Regions from separate parts of the Methylobacterium sp. J-043 genome, predicted to be linked through region 1. Evidence: riboswitches for the same ligand, from Rfam matches in the RefSeq annotation. Region 1 holds a riboswitch; the other holds the start of a gene.
The links. Region 1 has a riboswitch for cobalamin ahead of MKK50_RS20755 (CbtB domain-containing protein). Riboswitches for the same ligand answer to the same signal wherever they lie in the genome.
Positions count from the first base shown of each region.

Region 2: linked by a shared signal. The riboswitch ahead of MKK50_RS11460 (TonB-dependent receptor) and the one ahead of MKK50_RS20755 (CbtB domain-containing protein) in region 1 are both predicted to bind cobalamin.

Region 1 covers NZ_JAKSYB010000063.1:588,922-592,125, forward strand. Annotated here, with positions in the region: gene cobO (cob(I)yrinic acid a,c-diamide adenosyltransferase) at 1-602, opposite strand, end outside; gene cobU (bifunctional adenosylcobinamide kinase/adenosylcobinamide-phosphate guanylyltransferase) at 602-1,135, opposite strand; cobalamin riboswitch at 1,202-1,402, shown strand; gene MKK50_RS20755 (CbtB domain-containing protein) at 1,444-1,623, shown strand; gene MKK50_RS20760 (CbtA family protein) at 1,653-2,426, shown strand; gene MKK50_RS20765 (DUF1636 family protein) at 2,419-2,826, shown strand; gene cobW (cobalamin biosynthesis protein CobW) at 2,823-3,204, shown strand, end outside.
Region 2 covers NZ_JAKSYB010000045.1:2,138-5,341, forward strand. Annotated here, with positions in the region: gene MKK50_RS11460 (TonB-dependent receptor) at 1-1,466, opposite strand, end outside; cobalamin riboswitch at 1,588-1,787, opposite strand; gene MKK50_RS11465 (hypothetical protein) at 2,151-2,282, shown strand; gene MKK50_RS11470 (hypothetical protein) at 2,376-2,795, shown strand; gene MKK50_RS11475 (hypothetical protein) at 2,930-3,193, shown strand.

The sequences.
Region 1 (3,204 bases):
CAAAACTCGATCCCCTCCTGCGCCTTCACGCCTGCGGAAAAATGGTGCTTCACGCTGCCCATCTCGGTGACGAGGTCGGCGGCCTCGATGAGCGCCGGCTTGGCGTTGCGGCCGGTGACCACGACGTGGAGGTCGGGGCGCCGGGCGGCCAGATCCGCGAGCACCGCCTCGAGGTCGAGGTAGTCGTAGCGCAGGGCGATGTTCAGTTCGTCGAGGACGAGCAGGCGGATGCTGGAATCCGCCATCAGCGTCTTGGCCGTGTCCCAGGCGTTGGCGCAGGCGGCGATGTCGCGGGCCTTGTCCTGCGTCTCCCAGGTGAAGCCCTCGCCCAGCGCGTGCCACGCGATTTGATCGCCGAAGTTTTTCAGCGCGCGGGCCTCGCCCGTGTCCCAGGCGCCCTTGATGAACTGCACCACGCCGACCCGGTGTCCGCGCCCGAGCATGCGCAGCACGAGGCCGAGCGCGGCGGTCGTCTTGCCCTTGCCGGGGCCGGTATGGACGATGAGCAGGCCCTTCTCGATCTTCTTCGAGGCGACCTCGGCGTCCTGCACCGCCTTGCGCTTGGCCATCTTTTCGCGGTGGCGGGTATCGTCTTCGGTCATCAAGGATTCTCGCGTGAGGGTTTGACCGTCAGCGGCAGGCCGGCGACGGTGAGCACGACCCGGTCGGCGTCGCGCGCCAACCGCTGGTGCAGCCGCCCGGCCGCATCGCGGAAGCGGCGGGCGAGCGCGTTGTCCGGCACGATGCCGAGGCCGACTTCGTTGGCTACGAGCACCAGCGGGCCCGCCGCCGCCGCGCAGGCCCGTGCCAGGGCGTCGGTGGCCGCTTCGAGATCGGCCTCGGCCAGCAGCAGGTTGGTGAGCCAGAGCGTCAGGCAATCGACCAGTACCGGCCCGGTCGCGGCGGCCATCGCCTCCGGCAGGGCCGTCGGCACGTCGAGGGTCTGCCAGGAGCCCGAGCGCCGCGCCCGGTGCTCATGGATGCGGACGCGCATCTCCTCGTCCCAGGCCTGCGCCGTGGCGATGTAGAGCCAGGGAGCCGGACAGGCCTCGATCAGCCGCTCGGCATAGGCGCTCTTGCCCGAGCGCGCGCCGCCGAGCACCAGGGTCATCCGGTCGGGTGCAGCCTCCGTCATGACCGCCGGTTTGCACCGGGGGCGTCCGTTCACGCAATGGCGCTTTGCAAGGCTGGCCGCTCCGCGTTACAAGCGGCCCGTGACGGTGCCCCGGCAACGGGGTGAAAAGGGAATGCGGTGAGAGGTTTCTCCAAGAGCCTCGATTCCGCGGCTGCCCCCGCAACTGTAAGCGGCGAGTTCCTGCCACGAGCCACCGGGTGATCCGGGAAGGCGGCAGGCACGACACCAGCCGCGAGCCAGGAGACCTGCCGTCCCGCGAAGTTTTGTTCTCGAACGCCGCCGGTGGGGCGGCCGGAGCCCGTGACCCGATGACGACTGCGACCCTTCAGACCCAGGCCACCACCCGCTCCGCCGAGGGCGCCCGCGCGCTTCTCGTCGCCGCCTTCCTCGGCCTCGGTCTCGTCTTCGTGGCAGGCTTCGCTCCGGCGACCGTGCTGCACAACGCGGCGCACGATTTCCGCCACGCGCAGAACTTCCCCTGCCACTGATCCGCGCTCCAGCGGCTTCAAGCCCTTCCATGATCACTCGATTGCTGTCGGCGGCGCTCGTCGCCGGCTTCCTCGCGTCCGTCGTCGCGACGGGCCTTCAGCTCGCGCTGACCTCCCCGCTGATCCTTCAGGCGGAGACTTATGAGGGCGAGGGGGCGCATGCCGCCCTCACACCGACAACCGACGCCCCCTTCGCGGCCTTGATCATACCGGCCCACGCGCCGTCCCAGCACAGTCATGGCGAAGGCGGGCACGACCACGGCAAGGCCGACGAGTGGCAGCCCGCACCGGGCCTTCAGCGCATGGCCTTCACCGGTCTCGCGACGCTGGTCGGCGGCGTCGGCTACGCGCTGCTGCTCGCGGCGGTGATGCTAGCGCTTCGCCGCGAGCCGACCCCGCAGGGCGGCCTCGTCGTCGGCATCGCCGGCTTCCTCGCGGTGGCGCTGGCCCCCGCCATCGGCCTGCCGCCGGAACTGCCGGGCATGGGCGCCGCACCGCTCGTGCTGCGCCAGGCGTGGTGGCTGATGACGGTGGTGGCGACCGGGCTCGGCCTCTACCTGATCGCCGTGCGGCGGGTGCCGCTGACGATCCTGGGCGGCCTCGTCCTCATCGTCGCCCCGCATCTCGCGGGCGCGCCGCAATCGATCGACACGGTCTCCTCGCAGGTGCCGCCGGCCACGGCCGCGCAGTTCGCCGCGCGCTCGCTCGCCATCGGCTTCGTGTTCTGGGCGGTGATCGGGCTGGCCTATGGCTGGGCCTGGGGCCTGTTCGGCCGCGAGGCGGGTGCCCGCGCGAATGCCTGATTCGGACACCGCCATCCTGTCGGTCTGCACCACCTGCCGCGCGGCGGGCGATGCCTCCGAGCCGCGCGCCGGGGCCAGGCTGCTGGCCGCCTTGCATGCGGAGGCCGGGCGCGCGCCCGTGCCGGGCCTGACGATCGAGGGGGCCGAGTGCCTCTCGGTCTGTAAGCGGCCCTGCACCGTGGCGGTCGCCTCACCGAACCGCTGGACCTACGTCTACGGCGACTTCGACGCGCTCGAAGACCCCGATACCGCCGCCCACACCATCCTGGCGGGTCTGCGCCGCTACCTCGAAACCCCCGACGGCGTCGTGCCCTGGCGCGAGCGGCCGGAGGCGTTTCGCAAGGGCGTCGTGGCCCGCATCCCGCCGCTCAAGGCGGCCCGAGGGGAGACCCCATCATGAGCCTCGTCGAAAAGATTCCCTGCACCATCGTCACCGGCTTCCTCGGGGCCGGCAAGACGACGCTCGTGCGCCACACCGTCGAGAACGCCCGCGGGCGCCGGCTCGCGATCATCGTCAACGAGTTCGGCGATCTCGGCTTCGACGGCTCGTTCCTCGCCGCCTGCGGCATCGAGGGCTGCAACGAGGATTCGGTGGTGGAGCTGCCCAACGGCTGCATCTGCTGCACGGTCGCCGACGACTTCGTGCCGGCGCTGACCAAGCTTCTCGACCGGCCCGAGCCGCCGGAGCATATCCTGATCGAGACCTCCGGCCTCGCCCTGCCCAAGCCCCTGGTTCAGGCGTTCCAGTGGCCGGCGATCCGCTCGCGGGTCACCGTGG
Region 2 (3,204 bases), on a different contig from region 1:
AGATCCTCCCGGTACAGACGCGGCGCGTCGAAGCGCACGCCGGTGAGGAACGACAACCGGTCGGTCAGGAAAAGCCGATCCTCGGCGAAGACCGAAGCTTGGTTCGTGCGCGTGGCGTAGGCCGGGCTCGCCCGCCCCTCCGGCGGGAAGAAGCCGGGATCGTAGTTGTTCAGGGGCACGCTCGACGGCGTTTCGGAGAAGGTGAAGTTGTTGGTGTGCCGGAAGCTTACGTGGTTCACGTCGAAGCCGGCCGAGAAGGTGTTGGCCAACCCGAAAAGGGAACCGCGGAACGTCGCGTCGAACCGATTCCCGACCTGTTCCTGGCTGTGGTAGATTTCAAGATAGTCGGAGCGGTCGACGAGGCCGGTTGTCGGGTTGAAGCGGTACTGCTCGACGTCGCGCCAATGCCGGCGGCTTTGAAGGCGGTAGGCGGTGTTGCGCACCGTCACGTCGGCCGAGGGGGTCCACTCCGTCCGGAACTGCGTCCAGTTGTCGGTCCAGGCGATCTTCGAATCGCGGACGTTGTAGTTGTTGAAGCGGATGGCGTCGGGGACACGCCCGTTCACCAGCGGCGAGCCCCAGTAGCGGGTGGGCTCCTGGTAGCCGAGATCGTGGCTGAGCGTGAAGGCCAGATCCGGATTCGCCTGGAGCGTCAGTGCGCCCGAGACCGCGAGGTTGCGGAAGTCGCCCTCCGGCGTGATCCAGCCGTCGGCACGGTTGCCGCTGACATTGAGGCGGTAGGCGAGCGACTCGCCGATCGGCCCGGTCGAGTCGACCGCCGCGCGGGCGATGCCGTCCTCACCGAGACCGAAGCGCGCGACGTTGAGCGGCGTGAACAGCGGCTTCTTCGAGACGACGTTGACGATGCCGCCGATGGCCCCGTCCCCGTAGAGAACCGAGGCCGGGCCGCGCAGCACCTCGATCCGTTCCACGTTCCACGTGTCGAACGGGAAGGTAACGGTGTTGGCGCCGACATAGAGCCGGGTGCCGTCGAACAGCGTCTGGATCGAATTCTGCCCGGCAAAACCGCGGGCGGTGAAGAAACCGAGTCCATTGCCCGGCGAGCCGAAGGCCGTGATGCCGGTGCCGTTCTGCGACACGGCTTCCAGCACGCTGGTCTGACCGCGCAGACGGATCGTCTCGCCCGAGATGATGTCGAGGCTTGCCGGTGTTTCCAGCGGCGTGAGACCGAGACGGCTCGCCGAGCGCGACGGCGTGCGCAGGTTGAGGCCGACGGGCGAGGACTGCGTCAGACTCGGCGTCCGCAGGGCCGCGGCGGCCTCCGCACCGACGGCGTCGGCCGGCGCGTTGGCAGGCAGGCCGATCCCAGTGCCGCCTTGCACCGCGATCTCATCGAGATGCGTCAGCGGTGCCTGAGCCCGAACCGGGCCGGACAGTGTGAGCGGGAGGGCGGCGACGGCGGACAGAAGAGACCAGCCGCAGGAGCGGCGGTGAAGGGGGGACATGATGGAAACGAGGCCTCGGCAGCAACGGTGGCACGTCACCGCGACCGAGGCCGATCCGCTGCGGGCCACGAGCCTTCAGCGTCTCGACACCTGCTGGGACACCCCGCCCGGCATGGCTCGCGTGTGACCACGGCTGACGGCAGGTCTCCTGGCTCACGGGTCGTTGTCCCCCATCGTCTTCCCAGGCGAGGCATGCCCAGTGACGTGGTGATGGAGGGCTCTCCGCTCACAGTTGCGGGGGCAGCCGCGGGATCTGGCTCGAAAGCCCTCCACCGCGTTCCCTTGTGATCCCTTGCGGGAACCGTCAACGGTCAAGCTATCGCCATGGCTGCGCATCGGTCAATGCGCCCGTCGCCCCGGGTTCCCCGTTGCGAGGGGCGATCCACAATCGCGGATCGGGCCTGTGCGCAGGGACGCATGACTGCCAAAAAGAAAAAAGGCCGCCCCGAAGGACGGCCCGAAGTCTAGGGAGGAAACGCCCAAGAAGGGCTGCAGGACCGCGACGCCATCGCGATCCGGCATGGCCATGATTTCTCAGGTTGCAGTGCACAAAGCAATCGCCGACGCGTCGGATCGGGCATGCATTTGTCGCATATGTTCGGCTCCGATCTCAGCAGCTCAGGCGGAGCCATTCGGCTGCCCAAGGGTTTCGGTGCTCCGAATGCCCGCTTATGGAAACCAGATATGCCCCGTTGGATGCTCGTGTTCCCCGTCGCGCTAATGATCCTTGCAGGGCTTGTTGTCTTCGCCTTCACGCTGACCGGCCCGACCGACAGCCAGAACACCCACGCTCCCGAGACCGGACAGACCCGCTGACATCGCCGATTCCCGGAATGCGCCGTCCCCTGATCGATTTCGGCCTGCAAATTGCGAAGTTTGCGCGGTCACAATCGTGCGGTGGGGTTCTCCATGCGGGTCGGACGCATTTTCATCCTGAGCGGCCTTCTGCTTCCGAGCGGCGCTCACGCACTCGAAGCGCATGCGGACGCAGCGGCCTTCGCAGCCGCGGCCCGTCACCATGTCGGTGAACGCGTCACGCTCGATCATTGCCATCTGGTGCACGCGACCGACGACGAGATCACCTGCATCGGCCTGTTGCCGGAGGATGCAGCAGGCAATATTCGCTTGGCCGGCAAGCTTCTGATCCGGGTCGCGGCCGCGGAGGCGCAAGGCCGTACACGTGCCCTCGCACTGTGCGCCGGTGGCGCTCTCGGCGAAGCCTGCGAGGTGAGCGTGGCGGGCGAGGTGTTCGATGCCTCTCCTTCGTTCGGGCTCCGCGAAGCCCATCTGATGGGACTGCGCGAAGCGACGATCTGCTGGCCTGACTGAATCCGGAGAACCGCTGCCGAGCTTGATCCTGATAGAACGGTGCTCGCGAGAACCGATGGTGAGACGACTTCCGGCGGTGGATCGGCATGAACCCTCAGGGGTCTAGTGCGTTCCAACTCCAAGGGAGTTTGCCGATGATCACACGTCTCTCGTTTGCCGCGGTTCTGGTCGCGGCCCTTGCCACATCCGCTGCCGCCCAAGGCCCGGCGCAGACGGGTACCGGTGGTGGTCCGACCTCGACCATCTACGCACCGAACACCTCGGCCGTCGGTCAGACCATGCCGCCTCCCGGGGCGGGCGGTGCGACTCGTGGCTCGGGAAATCGCGATCGCGAGACCGCCATGGAGAAGAAGAACGACAAAATCGACACCGGGATCTGCATCGGCTGCGATAAGTAGATCCGGCGAAC